Regions from separate parts of the Bacteroides hominis genome, predicted to be linked through region 2. Evidence: riboswitches for the same ligand, from Rfam matches in the RefSeq annotation. Region 2 holds a riboswitch; the other holds the start of a gene.
What was found. A riboswitch is a leader RNA that binds a small molecule or an ion and turns the genes downstream of it on or off. The one in region 2 is predicted to bind thiamine pyrophosphate.

Region 1: another riboswitch for thiamine pyrophosphate. It lies ahead of thiS (sulfur carrier protein ThiS); the one in region 2 lies ahead of R3O62_RS07215 (TonB-dependent receptor).

Annotation. Positions count from the first base shown of each region.
Region 1 covers NZ_CP178829.1:3,901,727-3,909,243, reverse strand. The annotation lists gene R3O62_RS16470 (HesA/MoeB/ThiF family protein) at 1-175, opposite strand, end outside; gene thiH (2-iminoacetate synthase ThiH) at 191-1,315, opposite strand; gene R3O62_RS16460 (hypothetical protein) at 1,317-1,862, opposite strand; gene thiC (phosphomethylpyrimidine synthase ThiC) at 1,874-3,568, opposite strand; gene R3O62_RS16450 (thiazole synthase) at 3,599-4,375, opposite strand; gene R3O62_RS16445 (thiamine phosphate synthase) at 4,504-5,118, opposite strand; gene thiS (sulfur carrier protein ThiS) at 5,122-5,319, opposite strand; TPP riboswitch at 5,385-5,477, opposite strand; gene R3O62_RS16435 (superoxide dismutase) at 5,660-6,277, opposite strand; gene R3O62_RS16430 (ATP-dependent helicase) at 6,399-7,517, shown strand, end outside.
Region 2 covers NZ_CP178829.1:1,700,107-1,707,623, reverse strand. The annotation lists gene R3O62_RS07235 (FecR family protein) at 1-142, opposite strand, end outside; gene R3O62_RS07230 (RNA polymerase sigma-70 factor) at 204-791, opposite strand; gene R3O62_RS07225 (hypothetical protein) at 917-1,156, shown strand; gene R3O62_RS07220 (mechanosensitive ion channel family protein) at 1,227-2,135, opposite strand; TPP riboswitch at 2,253-2,349, shown strand; gene R3O62_RS07215 (TonB-dependent receptor) at 2,348-4,567, shown strand; gene pnuC (nicotinamide riboside transporter PnuC) at 4,571-5,143, shown strand; gene R3O62_RS07205 (thiamine diphosphokinase) at 5,130-5,753, shown strand; gene R3O62_RS07200 (DMT family transporter) at 5,707-6,654, opposite strand; gene thrC (threonine synthase) at 6,971-7,517, opposite strand, start outside.

The DNA of each region.
Region 1 (7,517 bases), 2.2 Mb from region 2:
TTACTTCATCGTTATCCACCAGTCCGATGGTACCTACTCCTGCACCCGCCAGATAGAGGGCGATGGGAGAACCCAGTCCTCCTACGCCCACAATCAATACTTTGGCAGCTTTGAGTTTTGCTTGTCCTGCTTCTCCTATTTCCGGAAGCATGATTTGCCTGTTGTATCTTTCCATGATTCGTCTTTATCGTTAGCATTGAGTCAGGGTCAGTGCCGTGTCCCAGTCTTTGTAAACGGGTATCCGCCCCAGTGAACGCAGTGCGGCATCCACTTCCACGGCTTTCCGTTCGTCGCTGACATGAAACTGCTCCAGTGCCTGCGGATAGGTAAAGTAGCCTCCCGGTTCCGTTTTACTTTCGGCGCTCATGGTAGTCACCCCGAGCGTAGCCATGTGGTTACGGAACTCTGCGCTTTCGCGGGTAGAGTAGGAGATATCCACATCGTGGTCGAAGATGCGCATGGCAAAAGTCACCTGTGCCAGTTCCCGGTCGTTCATCACAACATTAGGTTGGAAACCTCCGTTCTCCGAGGGGCGCATCCGGGGGAAGTTGACGCTATATTTCGTTTTCCAGTAGTGCTTTTGCAGATAGCGCAGATGGTAGGCCATCATTGTGACATCCGTGCGCCATTCTTCCAGACCGATCAGTACCCCCATGCCTATTTTGTGTACACCTGCTTGTCCCATACGGTCAAAACCATTGACACGCCACTCAAATTTCGATTTCATGCCACGGGGATGATACACATTATAATTGGTTTTGTTGTAAGTCTCCTGAAAGCAGATGACTCCATTCAGTCCGGCATACGTAAGCCGTTCATATTCTTTTGCTTTAAGTGGCATTACCTCAATTTGCAGATTAGAGAAATAAGGCTTTGCCAGCAGGAGGGCCCGTTCAATGTAATCTACTCCTGCTTTGGCAGGATTTTCGCCTGTTACTAACAGCAGATTTTCGAACGGAGCCAGTTTCTTGATCGCTTTGTACTCGTTTACCATTTCCTCTTCCGTAAGGATGGTCCGTTTCATCGGATTATTGTGGTTAAAGCCACAGTATACACACGAGTTTGTACAAGAATTTGTAATATAGAGTGGAACGAACATCGAAATTGTCTTTCCGAAGCGTTCCAGCGTATATTTCCGGCTGAGACGCGCCATAGTCTCCAGATAGGGGGCGGCAGCCGGCGAAATCAATGCCATAAAATCGTTTACATCGCAATGTTCCTTTGACAATGCGCGGCGCACATCGGCGTCGGTTTTGGAATAGATGATTTTAGTCGTCTCTTCCCAGGAAATCTTTTCTAATTCATCTGAAAACATTTTATTTTTTCTTTTTATTCTTCTGATTTATTTTCTTCAATGTGTTCCGCACAGTCGTTTTTACAGCGGTCGAATACAGTTCCGTATCTGTGCTTTCCAGTATGGTCCGCAGTTCGTTGAGCAGTTCGGGTTCGTGCTTGCACAGGTGGTAGGCCATTCGGACGGCTAAGGATTGCACGCCTATGCTTTCGCGGCGAGACAGCATGCAATCCAGACAGAAGTTAAGCAATTCAACCGATGGGATTTCTTCGGCGGGAGCATGGTAGAGTATGGAGAGAAGCAGGCGCTTGGAACCATCGTGTTTGCAGGTCACCAGCCTTCCGGTCAGTTCTTCCCGGAGCGGGGCGAACCAATCGGGGTATTGCCTGCAAAGTTTATCGCATACCCACAGTGCCCGCCAGGAGACCAATAGCTTCTCGTCTGTCGTCAGATGATAGAGGGCCTCAAAGCTCTCCGGCTGCCGGCGGATCTCCTCAATGATCCGGTCTATGGATAGTTCGGAGATGGGTACGTCCAATGCTTTCCGGTATTCGTCTGTTCTTTCCATGACAGTTGGTCTTACTCTTGTTTTTTAGTTTTCTTCAAATCCCGGCTCAGTCGCATTGCGCAGAAGTTCGGTCCGCACATGGTGCAATATTCTCCGTCCGTGTGTCGTCCGGCATGGAAATAAGAGAATGCGCGTTCCGGGTCGAGCGATAAGTCGAACTGGTCTTTCCAGCGGAATTCATAGCGTGCTTTGCTCAACGCATTGTCCCGTACCTGGGCTCCCGGATGCCCCTTGGCCAGGTCGGCTGCATGGGCGGCAATCTTATAGGTGATCACTCCGACGCGTACATCTTCTTTATCGGGCAATGCCAGGTGCTCCTTGGGCGTCACGTAGCAGAGCATAGCTGTTCCGAGCCAGCCTATTTGTGCCGCACCGATTGCAGAGGTGATGTGGTCGTATCCCGGTGCAATATCCGTCACTAACGGGCCGAGTGTATAGAACGGGGCATTGTGGCACTTCTCGATCTGGCGTTCCATGTTCTCGCGGATTTTGTGCATCGGCACGTGTCCGGGCCCTTCGATGAAGGCTTGTACGTTCTTTTCCCAGGCGCGCACCACCAGTTCGCCCATGGTATCAAGTTCGGCAAACTGTGCCTCGTCATTGGCATCGTGGGTGGAACCCGGTCGCAAACCGTCTCCCAATGATACCGCTACGTCATATTGTGCCAGAATATCACAGATGTCGTCAAAGTGTTCGTAAAGGAAACTCTCGCGGTCGTGCACCAGGCACCATTTACTCATGATGCTCCCGCCGCGGGATACGATTCCGCAAAGCCTCTTTTCCGCCAGGTGCACATTGTGCCGGCGGATTCCCGCATGAATGGTGAAGTAGTCCACTCCCTGCTCGCACTGTTCTATCAGTGTGTCGCGATACAGTTCCCAGGATAGGTCCTCTACTTTGCCGTTTACCTTTTCCAGTGCCTGATAGATGGGTACCGTACCCACCGGAACCGGGCAGTTGCGTATGATCCATTCCCGTGTTTCGTGTATGTTTTCTCCCGTTGAAAGATCCATCAGCGTGTCACCTCCCCATTTGCAGCTCCACATCGCTTTCTCCACCTCTTCGTCGATGCTCGACGTGGTTGCGGAGTTACCGATGTTGGTATTGATCTTTACCAGAAAGTTACGGCCGATAATCATCGGTTCGGCTTCGGGATGATTGATGTTGGCAGGCAGAACCGCCCGTCCTTCGGCTATCTCTTGGCATACAAATTCAGGAGTAATGTGAGTATCGATACCCAGTTCCTCACAGTTCATGTTTTCGCGGATAGCCACATATTCCATTTCCGGAGTGATGATACCTTGTTTGGCATATGCCATTTGGGTGATATGTTTCCCGGATTTGGCCCGGTAGGGCAGTGCGATGTGCTCAAAGCGGAGAGGGTCGAGGCTTTTGTCGTCCCGCCGCATCCGTCCGTATTCCGAACTGATCTCCGGAAGTTGCTCTACATCCCCCCTTTTCAGTATCCATTCTTCCCGCAGCCGGGGGAGACCTTTTTTCAGGTCAATCTCTATGTCCGGGTCACTGAAAGGTCCGCTTGTATCATAGATATATACGTGTGGGTTGGGAGTTATGATTTTCTTCTCTCCTTCGAAAGTGGTGCTGGGCACTTGCTCTACTCTCCGCATACCTACGCGGATTTCGGGGAAAAGTTTTCCGGACAGGTACACTTTCTCGGAGCGGGGGAATTTTATTCTTTGTTCCATAAATTCGTTATTAGAGGTGGGACTGTTTTTTTATTCGTTTAAAAATGCCGTCAGCGGTGAACTTGCTTCTGCCACCAATCCGGTAGTCTGCATGCCGAGTCCTGCTTCATAGGCCATTCGTCCTGCTTCGACTGCCTGCTTGAAGGCCTTTGCCATTTCTACCGGGTTGCCGGCTACGGCAATGGCAGTATTTACCAGACACGCCGATGCTCCCATCTCCATCGCTTCTGCCGCATGGCTCGGCGCACCGATTCCGGCATCCACTATTACCGGGATACCCGCCTGTTCGATAATGATGTGGATGAATTCTTTGGTCTGCAAACCTTTGTTGGTTCCGATCGGTGCTCCCAACGGCATCACTGTGGCCGCTCCCGCCTCTTCCAGTTGTTTGCAGAGCACCGGGTCGGCCTGGCAATAAGGCAGTACCACAAATCCGAGTTTCACGAGTCGTTCGGTTGCTTTCAGAGTCTCTACCGAGTCGGGCAGCAGATAGCGCGGATCCGGGTGTATCTCCAGCTTCAGCCAGTTGGTCCCGAAGGCTTCGCGTGCCATTTGTCCGGCAAACACCGCTTCTTCCGCATTGCGCACTCCCGAGGTATTGGGCAGCAGTTGGATGTGTGGATGCACGATATGTTTCAGCATGTCGTCTTCCGAATTCTCCATGTCGATACGTTTCATGGCCACTGTTACCATTTCGGTGCCCGAGGCCAGTATCGATTGTTCCATCAATTCGTTTGAGTTGAACTTTCCTGTTCCCAGGAAGAGGCGGGAGTTGAATTCACGTCCCGCAATAATTAGCTTTTCCATTTCTGATTTTGTTTTGAGCTCACCACAGATTACACGGATTTTCACAGATTCTTTAATTTAACTCTCAGTAAAATAAATTATTAATCTGTGAAAATCTGTGTAATCTGTGGTGAGTTCGATTCATTTCCTTATATGTTTAGAATCCTTCTTGTTTCTTCTACCGGGTCCGGCGCTTGCAGGATGGCTCCTGAGAGGGCGATGCCGTTTACGCCTGTTTTCATGATGGCAGGGATATCTTCCGTTACGATGCCTCCGATGGCGACTACCGGAATCCGGATGCCGCATTCATCCATTTGCGATAAAATAGAGGTATATCCTTCGAGCCCCAGTACGGGGCTGAGGTTCTTCTTGGTTGTAGTAAACCGGAACGGGCCGATGCCCAGATAGTCGGCACCGGCGCTGAAGTGCATTTTCACGTCTTCAAAAGTATTGGCTGTACCTCCGATGATGAATGCTTCGCCCAGGATTTTTCTGGCTTCGCTGACAGGCATGTCTTTTTTGCCCAGATGCACTCCGTCCACTTCCAGTTTTTGGGCGAGTTCCACATGATCGTCAAGAATCAGGATGGCTCCGTGTGTCTTGCAAAGAGGTTTCAGCTGCCGGGCTACTGTTTCCACCTCTTCCGGAGATGCCTCTTTCATGCGCAGTTGTATCCATTTGCATCCTCCTTCGAGGGCCATACATGCCGATTCGAAATAAGAGTATTTCCCGGTCTGGTGAGTGATAAATTGCAGGCTCAGCATGATTTATCCTCCACAGGCTGCTTTAATCACAATCAGGTTGTCATTCTCGTGCAGGCTGAATTCGTCCCATTGCGGACGTGGGATCATTTGGTTGTTCACAGCGATGGCAATGCCGTTTTCGGGAAGTTGCAATTGCGTGGCAAGCCCGGTGATGGTGCTTGCGGTAGTTTCCACTTCTTTGTTGTTCACTTGTACTTTCATATTCGTATATGTATTTATAGATAAATGAAAGTAAATACAAAGAGAGTGCATGCGGAGAGAAACGATAAGAAGAAATACACAATCCCTTCGGCAGTACTAACTGCATCAGGTTCTTAGGGTATGATCTCAGCCACCGGGTGGCACCCCTTTGTCTTTACGGGAGCAAAGTAAGTGAAAAAGGAGATAAGAAAAAAGTAAATCAGGGATTATTTCACCACGGAGTAGGCAGAGAGTGGTGCAGAGGAAACAAAAGACGCAGAGGACACCAGAGTCAAATTCGTTCTTTTCCCGAATTTGAAACTCTGTGTCCTCTGCGTCCTCTGTGGTGAATACTTCTGAATTACAGTCGTTTTTCCACTACATCCCAGTCGATGATCTCCCACAGTTTATTTACGTGGTCGGCCCGCCGGTTCTGATAGTCGAGATAATAAGCGTGTTCCCACACATCGAATCCCAGTAGCGGTTTTAGTCCGGCACGCACCGGGTTGCTTCCATTGGCTTCTTTGGTGATATGCAGTTTCCCGTTTTTGTCCACAGACAGCCAGGCCCATCCCGAACCGAACAATCCTACGGCAGCCGCATTAAATTCTTTCTTGAAGTTCTCAAAGCTTCCAAAGTCGCGTTTGATGGCTTCTCCCAACTTACCTTCCGGTTCGTTTTTCGCCGGTTTCGGTGCGAATTGCAGGAAGTAGAGTGTGTGGTTCAGCACCTGTCCGGCATTGTTGAAGATGGCTCCGTCGGGAGCCGAAGCTACGATGGCTTCTACTGTTTTTCCTTCAAATTCGGTGCCCGGAACGAGGCTATTGAGATTGTTTACATATGTTTGAAGATGTTTACCATAATGGTAATCAATGGTCTGCTGACTGATTACAGGTTCCAGCGCATTGTTTGCGTACGGAAGTTTAGGCATTTCGTAAGTCATGGTTGTAAATATTAAAGACATTAATAATGTATTCATAAATTCAAATCTTTTATTTCATTTCTATAAATATATAACGGGATATAGGGCCTAAATGTTCGGAGTTGTCCAAACTTTCCTCTATCTTTGCCAGTGAATAGAGATTTAACAGATAAATTTTATGCCCGACTATATCGAAGAACTTAATGAAAGCCAGCGTGCAGCGGTGCTCTACGGTGATGGTCCTTCACTGGTCATTGCCGGTGCCGGTTCTGGAAAGACACGCGTACTTACTTATAAGATAGCCTATCTGCTCGAGAACGGTTACAATCCCTGGAACATCCTGGCACTGACTTTTACCAACAAAGCCGCCCGTGAGATGAAAGAGCGCATTGCCCGGCAGGTGGGCGAACAGCGTGCACGGTATCTCTGGATGGGTACATTCCATTCGGTGTTCTCCCGTATTCTTCGTGCCGAGGCATCCCACATCGGGTTTACGTCACAGTTCACCATCTACGACTCGGCGGACAGCAAGAGCCTGCTCCGTTCCATCATCAAGGAGATGGGGCTTGACGAAAAGACCTATAAACCCGGCAGTGTACAGGCTCGCATTTCCAATGCCAAGAACCATTTGGTGTCTCCTTCGGGCTATGCTGCCAACAAGGAGGCTTACGAGGCAGATGCTGCGGCCAAGATGCCTGCCATACGCGACATTTACAGCCGTTACTGGGAGCGTTGCCGGCAAGCCGGAGCAATGGATTTCGATGATTTGCTGGTCTATACCTATATTCTTTTCCGCGATTTTCCCGAAGTGCTGGCGCGCTATCGTGAGCAGTTCCGTTATGTGCTTGTCGACGAGTATCAGGACACCAACTATGCGCAGCACAGCATTGTGTTGCAGCTCACTAAGGAGAATCAGCGTGTTTGTGTGGTGGGTGACGATGCGCAGAGCATCTACTCTTTCCGGGGAGCCGACATCGACAATATTTTGTATTTCACCAAGATATATCCCGACACAAAAGTCTTCAAGCTTGAGCAGAATTACCGTTCTACCCAGACCATCGTCCGTGCAGCCAACAGCCTGATCGAAAAGAACGAGCGGCAGATCCCCAAAGAGGTTTTCTCCGAGAAAGAACGGGGGGAAGCCATCGGTGTATTCCAAGCCTACAGCGATGTGGAAGAGGGCGATATCGTGACCAATAAAATCGCCCAGCTGCGTCGCGAACACGATTATGGCTATTCTGATTTTGCGATCCTTTACCGCACCAATGCCCAGAGCCGTGTCTTCGAGGAGGCCTTG
Region 2 (7,517 bases):
ACCGCAAAGATTCATTTTCCAGCCGTTCCGACAGATAGCGGCTACCTTCCTCTGTAGCAAACCATTCCGCCACCTTTCCGGCCTCCTCTGCAGAAGCTTCATTATTGAGCACCTTATCTATAATCGCATCATCTATTTTCATTTCTACTTTTCTTTATCTACTAATAAAAACACTTCACCAACTTAAAAGTATGAGTTGACACTCACCCTAAAAAATGAATCCACAATACATGAAGTAGTACAATCAACGATTCTATTTCCGCACGAAGTATCTTAATGGCCTGGGTATAATGTGATTTTACGGTAGGAACCGTAATGTGCATCTCGTCCGCTATTTCCTGATTGGAAAGCCCTTTCTCTATTTTCAAACGGCATATTCTTTGCTTTTGAGGGGGGAGTTTGCCGATAGCGGCCCGGAGATGCTCCCTGAAGTCTTTATCCTCAAAATCTTTCAGGAAACCATCATCGGCTTCTTCGTCTTTCTGGGCCATTTCATAGTGTTTCTCGAAAACAAGATTACGATGTCGTAATTCATTCAGTATGTAGTTCTTTAAAATAGTAAATAATAAACTCCGGATTCCGGACTGAAAGTCAAACCTTTCCCGCTGTTCCCACAGTTTCATAAAGGTATATTGTACGGCATCTTCGGCTTCTTCACCGGATTTGAAATACCGATAGGCCAATGCATACAACAAGCGATTGTACTGCCGGAAAACAGTAACGAAAGCATGCTCGCTACCTTTACGGAGTTCTGCATACAGTTTCTGGTCAAAGTCTAAGAACTGATTCATTATCGAATATTCCCCACTTAAAGATTTAAGGCAAAATACAGAGACCGCAAAGATAAGAAAAAACAGATTGAACCTTATCCTCTTTCAGAATGTTTTATCTGTAGAAATTTAAAACAACAACGGTTATGGAAAAATATCTTATTCACAGTAATGAGCTTCACCTGATCGATCAAGAAAGAATCCACCAGGCAGTAGAACAGATGGTAGAGTCATTGGATATGGCAGCCGGATCTACATTCAGTTTCGATCTTTACAAAGTGGTGGAAACCTATTTCAAGGATTTGGATAAGCGGAGAGAGATAAACCATCTGTTAGGCATCACAGACAACACGTATGATCCGACAGAAGATTTTGGAGTGTGTTAATCGGTTAAATATAAATCTTGAAAAAGGGTGGTTACCTCCGACGAAGTAGCCACCCTTTTTGTATGAGTTATCAGTTGGGTGCCTGATGAACTGTGAGTTGAGGGAAGGGGAAGTTAATGCCTTGTTCGTTGAATGTAGCATAAATCGCCTTGTTAATATCGAAATATACTCCCCAATAATCGGCACTGTTCACCCAGACACGGGCCACCACGTTCACACTGCTCGCATCCAGGGCATGAAGAGCTATAAAGGGAGCAGGATCATCCAGGATACGCTTATCGGCAGCCAGCACCTCACGTACCACCTTCTCAACCTTATTATAATCTTCACCATAATCCACACCAACAATCCACTCTACCCGCCGGGTTGTCTGATTGCTGTAATTAGTCACGACCCCACTGCTCAGTGCACCGTTCGGAACATAAATCAATTTATTGTCGGCAGTGGTCAGGATGGTGTGGAAGATCTGGATTTCCTTGACAGTACCGGAAACGTTCTGTGCATCTATCCAGTCGCCCACCTTATAAGGCTTGAACAGCAGGATGACCAGTCCGCCGGCAAAGTTCTGCAGATTACCCGAAAGAGCCATACCGACAGCCACACCGGCAGAAGCCAGCAGAGCGGCGAACGAAGTGGTTTCCACTCCTAATGCACCTACCACGGAAACAATCAGCAATACGGTGAGAAGGATATTAACGAGGCTCCTTACAAAAGTTTTGATACTGATATCGACATTTCTCTTATCCATAAGACGCCTTACAAGTCGGTTCAGCATCCGGATCAGAAAACGTCCGACCAGAAAGACAATCACAGCCTTCAGGATGTGACCTCCGGCCTGTATACCCGAATCGATCAACTGCTGGGTAACCAGAGCCAGTTTATCCAGCCCATCGGCCTGTGCAATGGCCTGATCGAGCTTATCGGCCGCCACCTGCAGAGAGTCTGCCACTTGTTGCGTGGCTTGAAAGAATAGTAGCATAATAGTACAATTTTAAAAGTTTTTCATTTAATAACAGCAGACAAAGCTACAATGTTTTTATCAAATAGCGAAGTGTTTCTTGCTTAACACGCCCAAAAAGCGTAAATTTGCCACCGATTCACTGAGTAGGGGTGCCTTAACATGACGGGCTGAGAACATACCCTTTGACCTGATCCGGGTAATGCCGGCGTAGAGAAAAATAAATTAGCAACATGAAAAAGATGATTTTTGCCGGCTGCCTGATAGCCGGAGCAAGCGTCTTCGCGCAAGCGGGCGAGACAGACAGCTTGAAAGTAGTAAACCTGCAAGAGGTGCAGGTAGTATCCACACGTGCCACTTCGAAGACTCCCGTAGCATTTACCAACGTGTCGAAAGAGGAACTCAAAAAGCAGAACTTCGGGCAAGATATCCCGTATCTGCTCAGTATGACACCTTCGGCACTGACCACCAGTGATGCCGGAGCAGGCATCGGCTATACCACCCTGCGTGTGCGCGGAACGGACGGGACACGTATCAACATCACCGCCAACGGCATTCCGATGAACGATGCCGAAAGCCATACGCTTTTCTGGGTGAACATGCCCGACTTTGCCTCATCGGTGAAGGATATACAGGTGCAACGCGGCGCGGGAACTTCGACCAACGGTGCCGGTGCTTTCGGTGCCAGCGTGAATATGCAGACGGAGGGGATTTCGATGAAGCCGTATGCCGAACTGAATGCTTCGTACGGAACCTTCAATGCGCACAAAGAAACGGTAAAATTCGGTACCGGACTGTTGAACGACCATTGGGCCTTCGATGCCCGCCTGTCCAACATCGGTACGGACGGATACATCGACCGGGCTTCGGTAGACCTTTATTCTTTTTATGCACAGGGGGGATATTTCGCCGACAACACTTCGGTGAAGTTCATCACTTTCGGCGGAAAAGAGAAAACGTATCATGCCTGGAATTATGCCAGCAAGGAAGAAATGGAGAAGTACGGACGACGTTTCAACTCGTGCGGCATGTACACGGATGATGACGGCAACATCCGTTTCTACAAAGACCAGACAGACAACTATCTGCAAATGAACTACCAGCTCTTACTGAACCACACTTTCTCGCCGGAATGGAACCTGAACGCAGCACTCCATTATACGAAAGGAGACGGATATTATCAGGAGTATAAGGAGGACCGGACACTGAAGGAGTATCGCCTGCCACCTTTCATGCACGATGGCAAAGAGGTGGACAAGAGCGACCTGATCCGTCAGAAGAAGATGGACAACCACTTCGGTGGCGGCGTGTTCTCGGTAAATTACCAGAACGGAAAGCTGAACGCTTCACTGGGAGGTGCGCTGAACCATTATGACGGATGGCACTTCGGACGGGTGATCTGGGTGAAAAACTACATCGGCGAACTGCTCCCCGACCACGAATACTACCGGAATAAAGCGAAGAAGACGGACGGCAACCTCTATCTGAAAGCCAACTATAACCTGGTGGCGGGGCTCAATGCATACGCCGACCTGCAATACCGCTACATCAACTATAAGATAAACGGCGACAACGATAAGTTTGACTACAACGCGGACGCCCTGCAAAAACTGGCGGTAAACGATCACTTCAACTTTTTCAACCCGAAAGCCGGGCTGAACTGGGACATAGACGCCAACAACCGGGTTTACGCATCGTTCTCCATCGCCCAGAAGGAACCGACACGGAACAACTATACCGACGGCAACGCGGACGAGTATCCAAAGGCGGAAAAACTGCTCGACTATGAGTTGGGATATACCTACCGGAACACTTGGCTGAGCGCCGGAGCCAACTTCTACTATATGGACTACAAAGACCAGTTGGTACTGACCGGAGAGCTGAACGAGATAGGCGAGGCTATGGCGCGCAACGTGCCCGACAGTTACCGGATGGGAGTGGAACTGATGCTGGGTGTGAAGCCCTGCCAATGGTTCCAGTGGGACATCAATGGTACACTGAGCAAAAACCAGGTGAAAAACTTCACCGAAAAGCTGTATGAAGACGAATGGAAGAATCCGATCGAGGTCAGCCACGGAAATACACCGATTGCCTTCTCGCCGGACCTGATCCTGAACAACCGCTTCTCGTTCAGCTATCGGGGATTCGAGGCCGCCTTGCAATCACAATACGTCAGCAAGCAGTACATGAGCAATGCCAGACAGGCTGACCAGACGCTGGACGCCTATTTCGTGAGCAACCTCAACCTGGCTTATACCTTCAAGCTCCCTCACGTAAAGTCGGTTACGGCAGGATTCACCATCTACAACCTCTTCAATGCCGAGTACGAAAACAACGGATATGCAGGCAGCGGTTATAAGATAGTAAAAGGAGAGGTAGAGCGCTACAACTATGCCGGCTACGCCGCACAGGCCGGAACGAATGTAATGGGTAACATTTCCATCCGCTTTTAAGCCATGAACTACCTCGAAATCACAGGTACCCTGATCGGGCTGATTTATCTCTGGCTGGAATACCGTGCCAGCATTTACCTCTGGATTGCGGGCATCATCATGCCTGCCATCTACATCTTCGTCTACTACCGGGCGGGACTGTATGCCGACTTCGGAATCAACATCTACTATCTGCTGGCGGCCGTTTACGGATGGATTGTCTGGATGCGGGGTGCCGGCCGGGAGTCGAAAGCCGAACTCCCCATCACACATACTCCGCCGGAAAGGTATCTTCCGCTGACCGCGGTATTCTTAGCAGCCTTCCTCGGCATTGCCTGGATACTGATCCGGTTCACGGACAGCAACGTACCCTGGCTCGATTCGTTTACCACGGCACTGAGCATCATCGGCATGTGGATGCTGGCGCGCAAATACGTAGAACAATGGTGGGCATGGATACTGGTCGACGTGGTATGCTGCGGACTCTACATCTACAAAGAGCTTTATTTCACATCCGCCCTTTACGGACTTTACTCAATAATTGCTATCTTTGGCTACTTTAAATGGAAACAAATGATGCACTATGAAAGTAAATGATATCGATATGGATGCCGTGATACTGGGCAACGGCGAATATCCAACCCACTCCATGCCCGAAACCATGCTGATCATGGCTCCCTATGTGGTATGCTGTGACGGATCGGCCGATGAACACATCCGCCGGGGATTCATCCCGAATGCCATCATCGGTGACGGGGACTCCCTCTCGGCGGAGAATAAAGACCGTTTCAGGGAAATATTCCATCAGATAGACGACCAGGAGACGAACGATCAGACCAAAGCGGTCCATTTCCTGCTGGACCAAGGCAAGAAGGTGATCATCCTTGTAGGCGCAACCGGCAAACGGGAAGACCATACATTGGGAAACATCAGCCTGCTGGTGGATTATATGAAGGTGGGAGCACAGGTGACGATGCTGACCGATCATGGCATGTTCGTTCCCGCATCGGGACGGAACACTTTCAAATCACGCCCCGGACAACAGGTCTCTGTCTTTAACTTCGGTGCCACCGGACTCAGAGGAGAGGGATTGGTATACCCGCTCAGCGACTTCGACAACTGGTGGCAAGGGACACTGAACGAGGCGACAGGTGACGAATTCACGATCCATGCGGAGGGAGACTACCTGGTTTATCTGAATTACTGAGAGGTTTCTCCTTCGTTTCCGCCACCTCGACCAGATAGACACTGATGCATATCATGCCGATGGCAATGGTCTGCGCCCAGCTGAAGCGGTCCTGCCCGACCAACAGGGAAACGATGGTGGCCACCATCAGAATCAGATAACCATAAATGGCGACTACGGTAGTCTTCAGATATTTCAGTCCTATGGGCACCAGCAGATAACTGACGACCGTAGGGAAAATCAGGACGAACAGGAGAACGGACAACGGAAACCAATGCACCGGTCCGGAAAATACCGGTGCGTGAAAACCGGTGATGGCAGAGACCAGAATGCTCGAAAAGGCTGCTCCGGCAAAGGTATACTTCAGCACCGTAAACATTCCGACCGATTTCAGGATACGGTTGCTCGCCACCAGATAGATGGCATAGGCAATCGAACTCAACAGGCACAGCACGTTCCCCGTCAGGGCGTCCGAAGCCAAGTCGTCACTCTTTTGTGCCAGGATACAGAGGATGGCCCCGCCGAGTCCGAGGGAGATGCCGGCAACCTTCAGGACGCTGATTTTCTCTTTGAAGAAGACAACGGCGATGACAAACACCCAAATGGGCTGGAGACTGGTGAAAATGGAACTGGAGACGGGGGTCGTCTTACTCAGCCCCACCAGATAGAGAAACATAAAACCGTAAATGCCCAACGCACCAAGGAGGAAAAGGTAGATCTTTTCTTTGCGGGTAGAAGTCTCGGGCTTGACAAACATTCCGATGATCCAGAAAGCAACGGCGGCAAACACGCACCGGAGGGCCACTCCCGAAAGAGGGCTGACCCACACGGGAAGCAGGTATTTCAACGCATTCATATTCAATCCGCTAAAGGTTTTGGACACCACCATGCTCAGATTGGCCTCCACTTTTTTATTCTTCATCATACACGAGGGGTTAGGTTTTATTGGGGTACAACAAAAGAGGCAGCGGAAAGTTCGGGAAAAGGCCCGGAGCGGGAAGCGGATTCCAGTTATTTAGTTTTATACAAGAACCGACTTTCACCCGCATGTGGAACGAAAAAAAACCGCGTGCGCGCGGAAGCGAATCCGGGGGAAAAGCCGGCGGCGGGGGAAAAAGCATATTTCACCACCGAGGGCACAGAGCGGCACAGAGTATTCACGTCAATAATCCATGACCTAAATCGTCTGCGTCACCCTGTGCCCTCATGTGTCACCCTGTACCCTTAGGGGTGAGTTTCTACCTGCCCAGCAGGTAGCTCTTGAAATCGGCAAACTCCTTCGTCATCGGCAAGCTTTGCTTCTCACCTTTCATAAATGCCCGGAGTTTGGCAGGTATCTCGACCTCAGTACCGATGATGGCCTCAACCGTCTGCAAGAATTTTGCCGGATGGGCCGTCTCCAGGAAGACACCTGTCTCACCCGGCTGCAAGCCCTCTTCCAAGGCACGGAAGCCGCATGCACCGTGGGGATCAAGCAGATAGCCGGTCTCCTGCCATACGGTTTTCACAGTCTCACGGATCTGCCCGTCGGTATACGTCGCACCGGAAATCTCGGCTGCGACAGCCGCATGCGAGTCACCATACAGATCGAGTACACGGGCAAAGTTACTCGGATCGCCCACATCCATCGCATTGGCAATGGTAGCAACCGACGGACGAGGATTGTACTGCCCCGTCTGCAAGTATTGATAGAAAATGTCATTCCTGTTATTGGCAGCGATAAAACGCCGGATGGGCAACCCCATCTTCTTACCGAACAAGCCTGCCGTAATGTTTCCGAAGTTT